Regions from separate parts of the Stenotrophomonas sp. YJH_SMC_119 genome, predicted to be linked through region 2. Evidence: predicted binding sites of a transcription regulator. Region 2 holds the regulator's gene; each other region holds the start of a gene.

Region 1 (3,271 bases), on a different contig from region 2:
CGCACCGGCCGAGCGCTGCGCCAGCGTGCGCACCTCACTGGCCACCACCGCAAAGCCCCTGCCCTGCTCGCCGGCACGAGCGGCTTCCACTGCAGCGTTAAGCGCCAGGATGTTGGTCTGGAATGCGATGCCATCAATGACCGAAATGATCTCGGCGATCTTCTTCGACGAGGCTTCGATGGCCGACATCGTGGTGACCACCTGGCCGACCACCTCGCCGCCCTGCGACGCGACACCATGCGCGCCGATGGCGAGCTGGTTGGCCTGGCGTGCGTGCTCGGCGTTCTGCTTCACGATGGAGGTTAGCTCCTCCATCGACGCCGCCGTCTCTTCCAGGTTCGCCGCCTGCTGCTCGGTGCGACGCGACAGATCGGTGTTGCCCGACGCGATCTCGCCTGCCGCCAGGTTGATGCTGGACGCGCTGGACTGGATACGGCCGACAATCTGCTTGAGCTGATCGACGGTGGCATTGCAGTCATCGCGCATGCGGGCAAACACGCCGTGGAAGTCGCCCTGCATGCGCACGGTGAGGTCACCGCGCGAGATCGCCTGCAGCAGGGTCGACACCTGCACCAGGTTCTCGTCGGTGGTCTGCATCAGGCGATTGAGCCCGGCCACCATGTCGCGGAAATCATAGGCGAAGCGATCTTCATCGCCGCGCAGGCTGAAGTCGCCGGCGGCTGCGGCCGTCGCCAGGCGGCGGATCTCACCGTTGATCGCCGACAGGCTGGTCTTGGTTTCGTCCATGGCCTGGGTGATTGCGGCCTTCTCGCCCGGCAACGGATCCATGTCCACTGACAGATCACCGCGGGCGTAATGCTTCATTACTTCGATCAGCCGGTTCTGCACCTGCACATGCGAGCCGACCAGCGCATTGGTCTCGTGCACCATGCGCCCGTAGTCGCCAGGAAAAGCACTCTCGTCCATGCGATAGCTGAGGCTGCCCGCGTCGTGCTGGCGGGCCAGCTCGCCCTGCGCCGCCATCACCGACTGCAACTGCGCCTGCATGCGCTGCATCGACCTGAGCAGCTGCGTCACCTCATCGTTGCCGGACGCGTCGATGCTGTTGTCCAGCCGCCCGTTGGCGATGCCGTCGGCCAGCTTCACCGCACCTTCCAGCGGGCGGGTCAGGCTGCGGGTGATGGCCCACGCGGCCAGCGAGCCCAGTAGCAGGCTCAACGCGCCGAACACGATCGACAACGTGCCGGTCCAGGATTCGGTTGAACGGTATTCCTCGCGACTGCGCTCGGTCAGTGTCTCCTGATGCCGCAGCAGGGTCGAGATCGCCTCATTCCATGCGGTGGCCAAGCCGTGCTCGGCGAGCAGTTCCTTGGCCGCGCCGTTGAAATCACCGGCCTTCATGCGCTCGTGCAGATGCTGGGTGGAGGCGTCGGTGGCCTTGCGTGCCGCGTCGATTTTCGCCACCAGGGCATCACCAGTGGCGTCGCGTGGAATCTTGATGTACTTGGCCCAGATACCGTCGTAGGTCTGCGACAGCTCCTGCGCCTTCTGATAATCCTTGTCGAAATCCTCACCGCGCTTGATCACCATCAGCCGGCGATGCATCAGCACCGCGTTGTTGGTATCCAGCATGTCGTTCAACAGCCGCATCTTCACCATGTTGACGTCCACCACTTTCTCGAACTGGGCGGACTTCAGGTGGTTTCCGTACAGCACGAGGCCAACGATGGCCACGATGAACAGCAGCAGCAAACCGAACCCGGCACCCAGCCGGGATCCCACTCGAAGGTTGCGTAAGGCGAGCATCTCAATTCCCTTGATCATGGCCGTATGATCGATGGCGGCGCAGGCAGGGGAAACTTTATGGGTCGATATTATTATATCGATCTAAAACTCTGGAACTGTGCAGACAGGTGTGAAATCAGAAAACCCACGAACGCGTTATATCCATAAGGCATATCGCCATGTGTACCGAGAATGGGATCAGGCCCGGGCCTGCCGCCCCGGCATCCAGCATTACCGAGCAGCAGGCCCCGGGAAGACCAGATCCTTCCCGAGCCTTGCCGCATAGATGCTCTCGAACTGGAAGGAGAGCACAAACCGGAACTCGCACGCCGCAGCGTAACGATTGATGAAGCGGCAGATTTCCTCCCAGGCACTTTCAAACCCGCTCGCGCGGAAATGAAACGAGCCGAGCAGGCCGACCTGCCACTTGGCTTCAATCCCTTCCGCAACGACAGCTTCCGGCGGGTCGACGATGCTGAATCCGAAGCCGGTGTTGGATGCTGGAAGATATCCACGCAGGCCGTCGGCACCGTCGGAGTACGGCCTGGATCGAGTCCAGAGCGCGCAGCACGAAACCCAGATCGGCACCGGCTTCGACTCAAGCAAGCTTCATCAAAGCTCGGTGTCGTTACAAGCCCTGACCCATTCGTCAGGATCATCGGGCGCCACCGACATGAATCGGACTACTACGTCCACTGTTCACGGCCATCTGCGCCGATCCAAACCAGACCCGCCGGAGCATCGGTCAAGAACCAGAGGCCGAATCCATCGATATCATCTTCACCAGGATTTTCGGGCCAAGCGTTTGAGATTAGCGTCAGCTGCTCCCTCCAGTCGCCTTGCAAGAACACCCCGTCCGTTGCAAGCCTCACTTTCCCTTCCCTCAACAAACGACCCATCAACTCGAAGAACGCGTCTTTTCTTTCGGAGATCCCAACACCTCCCATTTCCATCGTCATGTGCTGCCAGACGGCACCCATTGATAACCCAAACGAAGAAGTCACCACTGCACAATGAATCCCGTCTTTCATTTGAACTTCACCTCTACTCGCTTTCCATTATTTATGGATTTATCCTGCACATCAATTGTCCAACTAGCACCAGTCTTCTGCGCGCTCGTTGAAAAATCTCTAAGAGTTATCTTTGCACCAGAGCTCGTGGTTGCCGTATAAAGAAGACCCTTTCCAGGTACGACCTTCGCGACAGGCATGCGATCAGTTCCAGTCAGCTGTCTGAAATACAGCATGACATCGGATGTGCTTGCACCAATATAAACCGGAGCACCCGTACTGACTTGAGCATCGGCCTTCAAGACCTTTGAACCAAGATTAAGCTGAAAATCCTTAGGATCCAATGACTTGCTATTGTATTGGTGTGCGAGGTCATCAATTCGCTTTTGCGAGTACGCCTGAAGAACGGATTCAGGTTGTTTGAGAGACAAATCGGGCAGTTCCCGGCTTGGGCGCCCAGCCATCCATCTGCCCGCCCGCACCACCACTGATGCTGCCGGAGCTGGCCGTATAGT
Region 2 (3,271 bases):
CGTTCTGCGAGACCGCGTGGCGGTCCAGTCCCTTCAGTGCCGGCCCGGCCAGTTCCGGGTCGGTGCGATGCTGTTCCGGCGGCAGGCCGAGTGCGCCGAAGCCCTCGTGCACGCGGCGGACGATGCCGACCACGCGACGGATGATCTGCCCGGTCAGGTCCTGGTAGCTCTGGGTCAGGGCGATCTCGGTCAGGTTGTGGCGGATGCGCTCGAGCTGCGCGTCCTGGCCCGGCTGCAGGCCTTCAGCACGCAGCTGTTCGGTCAGGCTGCGGCATTCCTCGGCCAGGTCCAGGGTACGGTGCGTGGCCTGTTCGGTCATGGCCACCACGTGGTCCAGGCGTGCGCAGGCGTCGTCCAGCTCACCGGCCTCGCTGGGCACGGTCGGCAGCTCACCCAGTGCCTGCCCCAGCTCGCGGGCCAGCCGCGAGAGGCCGCTCATCATCGGCTGCGTTCGCAGCGCGACCAGTCCGTCGATGCGCTGCCGCCAGGCGGCCTCGTCACCGGACTCGAGTGCGTCCAGGGCTTCCTGCAGGCGCAGGGCGAGGGCGCTCTTGTCGACCGTGGTATCCATCAGGCGCTGGCCGCCAAGCGTTCGAAGATCTTGCCGAGCTTCTCTTCCAGCGTCTGCGCAGTGAACGGCTTGATGATGTAGCCGTTCACGCCGTTCTGGGCGGCTTCGATGATCTGTTCGCGCTTGGCTTCGGCGGTGACCATCAGCACTGGCAGGGTCTTCAGCTTGGCATCGGCACGGATCGCCTTCAGCAGCTCGATGCCGGTCATCACCGGCATGTTCCAGTCGGTGACCACGAAATCGAACGGCTGGCTCTGCAGCAGCGACAGCGCGGCATGCCCGTCCTCGGCTTCGGCGGTATTGGTGAAGCCCAGATCGCCCAGCAGGTTCTTGACGATCCGACGCATGGTCGAGAAGTCATCGACGATCAGGATGCGCATGTTCTTGTTCAAAGCAGAGTTCCTTTGTTGTTCATTCCGGGCGGCCGGGGGCAGCCGCCTCGGGCATGTTCATTCTTCCAGGCCGGCGTCCGCCGCCTCGAAAATCTTGAGCCGGCCACGCAGGCGCAGCACCGCCTGGCCGTGGATCTGGCAGACCCGCGACTCGCTCACGCCGAGCACCGCGCCGATCTCCTTCAGGTTCAGTTCCTGCTCGTAGTAGAGCGAGAGCACCAGCTGTTCGCGCTCGGGCAGGTGGCCGATGGCCTTGCCCAGCTCGCGGCCGAACTCACCACGCTCCAGTACCTGCTGCGGGGTCGGGCCGCCCTGGGCGACGGTGTCCAGCTCGCCCTGGTCCTCGATGCGCGACTCCAGGCTCAGCACCTGGCCACGGGCGGCGTCTTCCATCAACCGCAGGTATTCGGGCAGCGGCATCTCCATCGCTGCGGCCACTTCGGTGGCGCTGGCGGCGCGGCCGCTGCTCTGTTCCAGGCGGCGGATGGTGGCGGCGGCATCGCGTGCACGGCGGTGCACCGAGCGCGGCACCCAGTCGCCACGGCGGATCTCGTCGATCATCGAACCGCGGATGCGGATCGAGGCATAGGTCTCGAACGAGGCGCCCTGGTCGGCGTCGTAGCTGCGCGACGCTTCGATCAGGCCCATCATGCCGGCCTGGATCAGGTCGTCCACTTCAACGCTGGCCGGCAACCGCGCGGCCAGGTGGTGGGCGATGCGCCGCACCAGGTCCGAATGCTGGGCGATGACCTCGTTGGCCGCCGAGCGCTGGACTTCCCTGTACTGGGCTGCGCCTTTCATGCGGCCACCCCGCGCTGCTTGAGGATGCGCTCGAGGAAGAACTCGACGCCGCCACGCGGTTCGGTCGGCGCCTGCCAGCGTGCGGTGCGACGCGCGATCTCGGTGATCGCCAGCGCGGCCGGGCTGGACGGGTAGGCCTTCACCACCGGCTGCTGGCGCTGCACCGACAGGCGCAGCCAGTCGTCCTGCGGCACGCAGCCCAGGTAGTTCAGCGAGACATCGGCGAGGAACTTCTCGCACACGCGGGTCAGCTTTTCGTACAGCACGCGGCCCTCGTTGGGGTCGCGCACCATGTTGGCCACTACCTGGATGCGGTCCACGCCGCGTTCGCGCGACAGCACCTTGATCAGCGCGTAGGCGTCGGTGATCGAGGCCGGCTCGTCACAGACCACCACCACGGTGTCCTGCGCGGCCTGGCAGAAGGTCAGCACGCCGTCGGTGATGCCTGCGGCGGTGTCCACCACCATGATGTCCAGTTCGCGTTCCAGCTCGGAGAACACGTTGACCAGGCCGACGTGCTCGGCCGGGGCCAGCTCGGCCATGTGCCGGCGGCCGGACGCGGCCGGCACCACCAGCACGCCGTTCGGGCCTTCGACGATGACGTCGTCCAGCGAGCAGCGGCCGGCGACCAGGTCGGCCAGCGTGAAGGTCGGGTTCAGCCCCAGGATCACGTCGATGTTGGCCAGGCCCAGGTCGGCGTCCAGCAGCAGCGTGCGCTTGCCCATGCCGGCCAGTGCCACCGCCAGGTTGGCGGACACATTCGTCTTGCCCACGCCGCCCTTGCCGCCAGTGACGGCAATGGTGCGCACAGGGCCGAGCGGCTCGCTGCGGGTGGCCGACAGCGGGAAGGTCTTGGTCAGCTTGGCGTACTCACGCGACGGCATGGTTCAACTCCGGGTTGCAGGGCATATCGGCCGCGCGGCGCAAATCTTCAAGGCGAAGTACGAGATTGGCCGCACTGGCCCGGTGCAGGTCCTCCGGAACGTCCTGGCCATCGGTCACCCAGGTGATCGGGAGGGCGTGGTCCACGGCCACTGACAGGGCGTTGCCGAAGCGGCCGGTCTCGTCCAGCTTGCTCAGCACCAGGCCCTGCAGGTTGGCGGCGCCGAAGCGGCGGACCACCTCGTCCATGTCGCCGAAGCTGGTGTTGGCCGGCAGCACCAGCAGGGTGCGTACCTGGCGGGCGGCGCGCAGCCACTGCAGCTGCGCGGCCAGCGCGCGGTCGCGCGGGCCCAGGCCGGCGGTGTCGATCAGCACCAGCTTGTAGTCCTTCAGGCGTTCCAGCAGCTGGTCCAGGTCGGTGCCGCTGTTGGCCTCGTGCACCGCGATGCCGAGCTGGCGGCCGTAGCCGTACAGCTGCTCGCGGGCGCCGATGCGGGTGGTGTCGGTGGTCACCAGGGCCACATCGCGCGGCGCATGCTTCTCGGCGAAGCGCGAGGCCAGCTTGGCGATGGTGGTGGTCTTGCCGGCGCCGGTCGGGCCGACCAGGGCGATCACGCCGCCTTCT
Region 3 (3,271 bases), on a different contig from region 2:
AAGATGAAGGCCGTGCCGGCCGCGAACAACACCGGCTTCCACGGGAAGCGCACGTTGCGCGCATAGCGCCAGGCGGCCGCACCGGTACCGAACATCGAACTGAACTTGTTGGTACCAAACAGCATCGCCGGCGTCTGCTGCGGCAGCACCGTGAACAGGCCAGGCAGCTGCACCAGCCCACCACCACCGACGGCGGCATCGACCAGCCCGGCGATGAAGGCGATGACCACCAGCCACCACAACTCAGGGGGAACCAGTTCCAGCACGGCGATCAATCGATATGGGGGCGCGACAGCATACGCCTGTCCTGCACTGGTTGACCGGTGCCCCGCGTGGATCCATCCGCACAACCCGGCGACAATGTCCGCATGAGCCGAAAACCCACCGATCCCTGCCCCTGCGGCCTTCCCGCCGAGTACGCCGCCTGCTGTGGCCGTTTCCATGCCGGTGAGGCCGCCCCCGATGCCGAGCGCCTGATGCGATCGCGTTACAGCGCCTATGTGCGGGGGCTGGCGGACTATCTGCGCCAGAGCTGGCATCCGGATACCCGTCCGGCCGAGTTGTCGCTGGATGATGCGCCCGGCCAGCGTACGCATTGGCTGGGCCTGACCGTGCACGAGCACACTGTCACCGGCGCCGACAGCGCCGAAGTGCGCTTCACCGCCCGCTACCGCGTGGGCGGCGGCAGCGCGGTGAAGATGGGCGAGCACAGCCGCTTTCTGCGCGTCGACGGCCGCTGGTACTACCTCGACGCGGTGTGAGCCTCAGCCGCCGCGTGCCGCCAGCACGCGCTGGCCGGCATGCGCGCGGACCTGGTTGCGGCCACCGTCCTTGGCTGCGTACAGCGCCTGGTCGGCGGCCTTGATCACTGCCGCTGGCCGCTCATCCACGCGGCTGTCTGCCAGCCCGATGCTCACCGTCACCTGCACCGTCTGCCCGCTTCCGCCGCGTCCGCGCTGCCGGCGCCCGGTTTCATCGTCGCGGCTGCGCGTGCTCCGGTCGCGCAGCTGCATGCGGGTGTCCTCGATGGTCTGCCGCAGCGCCTCGACTGCATCCACGCAGGCCGCTGCGGGACGATCCAGGAACACCACCGCGAACTCCTCGCCGCCATAGCGGAACGCCCGGCCACCATCGCCCACCCGGTCCAGGCGCGAGGCCACCAGGCGCAGCACATCGTCGCCGGTGTCGTGGCCGTGGGTGTCGTTGAACGACTTGAAGTGGTCCACGTCCACCATCGCGATGCTGTAGGTGCCGCGCGCCCGCTGCAGGGTCTCATTGAAGGCGCGGCGCCCCGGCAGGCCGGTCAGCTCATCGCGGAAGGCCATATGGAAGGACTCCTGCAGCATCGCGCCCAGCATCAGCAGCAGGGCCGCGCTGGCCAGTGCCGGCAGCAGCACCGGCTGCAGGAACACCCGTGGCAGCATCCACCACAGGCACAGCAGGGCCAGCAGCATCGCCGTGTGCAACGGGCGCGGATGCCGCCAGGCCTGCCAGCCCAGCGCGGCGGTTGCCAGAAGGAACAGCAGCGCTGGCAGCTGTGCCAGCGCGTTCCAGTCGGCCGGAATCCAGCTCCAGTGGCGGTTGGACAGCAGATCGTGCATGCCCCGGGGTTGCTGCGTGGCCAGTAGCAGGAAGATCATCAGCGCGGTGCCACTGGCAACACTCCGCAACAGCAGGTCGTGGCGGCGCCGCCCGCGCTCGGGCCACAATGCCAGGCCCGCGAACAGCAAGGGCAACCAGGCCGAAATGGCATGGAAGCGCAGCGGTGTCAGCGCCGTGACGTGGCCGCTGTGCAGGTAGCCGCCCACGTCCTGGTGCAGCAGCGCGAACATGACCGCCACCACCAGCAGCAGGCAGAGCGTACGCACCTGGTGGTAGAGCAGGGCAAGGCCGGCGCCGAGGCAGGCCAGCAGCCAGGGCAGGATGCGTTGGGCCGGACTGGCAACGTCTTCGTTGCCCAGTGCTGCCCACAGCACCACGGCAACCAGCACGGCGGGCAGCACGAACAGGTAATGCGCAGGCTGGCGGAGCGGATGCAGGGGCAAGCAGGAATTCCAGCGCGGTGACGACGCGGCCGCAGCATTGCCGTTAGCGGCGTTCGCACCGGCTTCTTGAATGCGGGATGGTCACGCATGTGAACGCGTTGACGTCGAACGATGACATCGCACTCACCCTGTTGCGCAGATGCTGCCCGGATGGACAGCGTAGCCACCGCCGTCGCTGCCCCGCAGCGCGATCTCGCCCGCCAGTACGCATGTGTGCGGAACCGCAGCATGCACCTGGCAGCCCCCCTCAGCGCCGAAGATGCCATGCTGCAGAGCATGGCCGATGCCAGCCCGAGCAAATGGCACCTGGCCCACACCACCTGGTTCTTCGAACGCTTCGTGCTGGCCGGCTTCCCACCTGCACCGGCGCATGACCCTGCCTGGGACTACCTGTTCAACAGCTACTACAAGAGCCTCGGCCCGGCGCATGCCCGGCCGCAGCGTGGGCTGCTGTCGCGGCCATCGCTGCAGCAGGTGCGCGACTACCGCCAGCAGGTCGATGCACAGGTGCAATCGCGGCTGGCGGCAGGCGACCTTGATGAGCAGGCACTGCAGCACCTGCAGTTGGGCCTGCAGCACGAACAGCAGCACCAGGAACTGCTGCTCACCGACATCAAGCACGCGTTCTGGTGCAATCCGTTGCAGCCGGCCTACCGCGAGGACCTGCAGCCTGCAACCAGCCCTGCCAGTGCGCAGGGCTGGATCGAGTCGCCCGAGCGCATCGTCACCATCGGCGCCGCAGCCTGGCCGCAGCACACCGCCTTCGCCTACGACAACGAATCGCCGGCGCATCGCGTGCTGCTCCCCGCGCACGCACTGGCCGAGCGTCCCGTCAGCAATGCCGAGTACCGCGCTTTCATCGACGCCGGCGGCTACCGCGAACCGCGCTGGTGGCTCAGCGAAGGCTGGGCGCTGCGCGAAGCCGAGAGCTGGCAGCACCCGCTGTACTGGGATGACGCCCTGCAGCGCGAGTACACCCTGGGCGGTTGGCGCGAACTGGATCCGCATGCGCCGGTCTGCCACCTCAGCTACTACGAGGCCGATGCCTGCGCCCGCTGGGCCGGTGCGCGCCTGCCCAGCGAGTTCGAGTGGGAGGCTGCCGCCGCAACGCTGCCGCCTCGCGGTCATTTTGCCGATGACGATCGGCTGCACCCGCAGGCTGCAGGGGGCAGTGGACTGCGTCAGCTGTTCGGCGATGTATGGGAATGGACCCACAGTGCGTATGG

What was found. Region 2 encodes FliA, which starts transcription of late flagellar genes. Its sites were predicted from a motif close to TAAAGTTTNNCNNNCNNNGGCCGATAA; they were not measured.
Region 1: a site for FliA is predicted at 1,799-1,825, ahead of AC5P6S_RS20290 (methyl-accepting chemotaxis protein). Genes of this name have one in related genera too.
Region 3: a site for FliA is predicted at 2,089-2,115, ahead of AC5P6S_RS20875 (GGDEF domain-containing protein). Genes of this name have one in related genera too.

The regions. Positions count from the first base shown of each region.
Region 1 covers NZ_JCAFRP010000022.1:62-3,332, reverse strand. Annotated here, with positions in the region: gene AC5P6S_RS20290 (methyl-accepting chemotaxis protein) at 1-1,767, opposite strand, end outside; gene AC5P6S_RS20285 (hypothetical protein) at 1,978-2,352, opposite strand; gene AC5P6S_RS20280 (DUF596 domain-containing protein) at 2,433-2,777, opposite strand; gene AC5P6S_RS20275 (hypothetical protein) at 2,774-3,187, opposite strand.
Region 2 covers NZ_JCAFRP010000020.1:30,597-33,867, reverse strand. Annotated here, with positions in the region: gene AC5P6S_RS20080 (protein phosphatase CheZ) at 1-571, opposite strand, end outside; gene cheY (chemotaxis response regulator CheY) at 571-963, opposite strand; gene AC5P6S_RS20070 (RNA polymerase sigma factor FliA) at 1,021-1,764, opposite strand; gene AC5P6S_RS20065 (MinD/ParA family ATP-binding protein) at 1,761-2,648, opposite strand; gene flhF (flagellar biosynthesis GTPase FlhF) at 2,635-3,271, opposite strand, start outside.
Region 3 covers NZ_JCAFRP010000027.1:686-3,956, forward strand. Annotated here, with positions in the region: gene AC5P6S_RS20865 (sulfite exporter TauE/SafE family protein) at 1-266, opposite strand, end outside; gene AC5P6S_RS20870 (YchJ family protein) at 369-761, shown strand; gene AC5P6S_RS20875 (GGDEF domain-containing protein) at 765-2,045, opposite strand; gene egtB (ergothioneine biosynthesis protein EgtB) at 2,196-3,271, shown strand, end outside.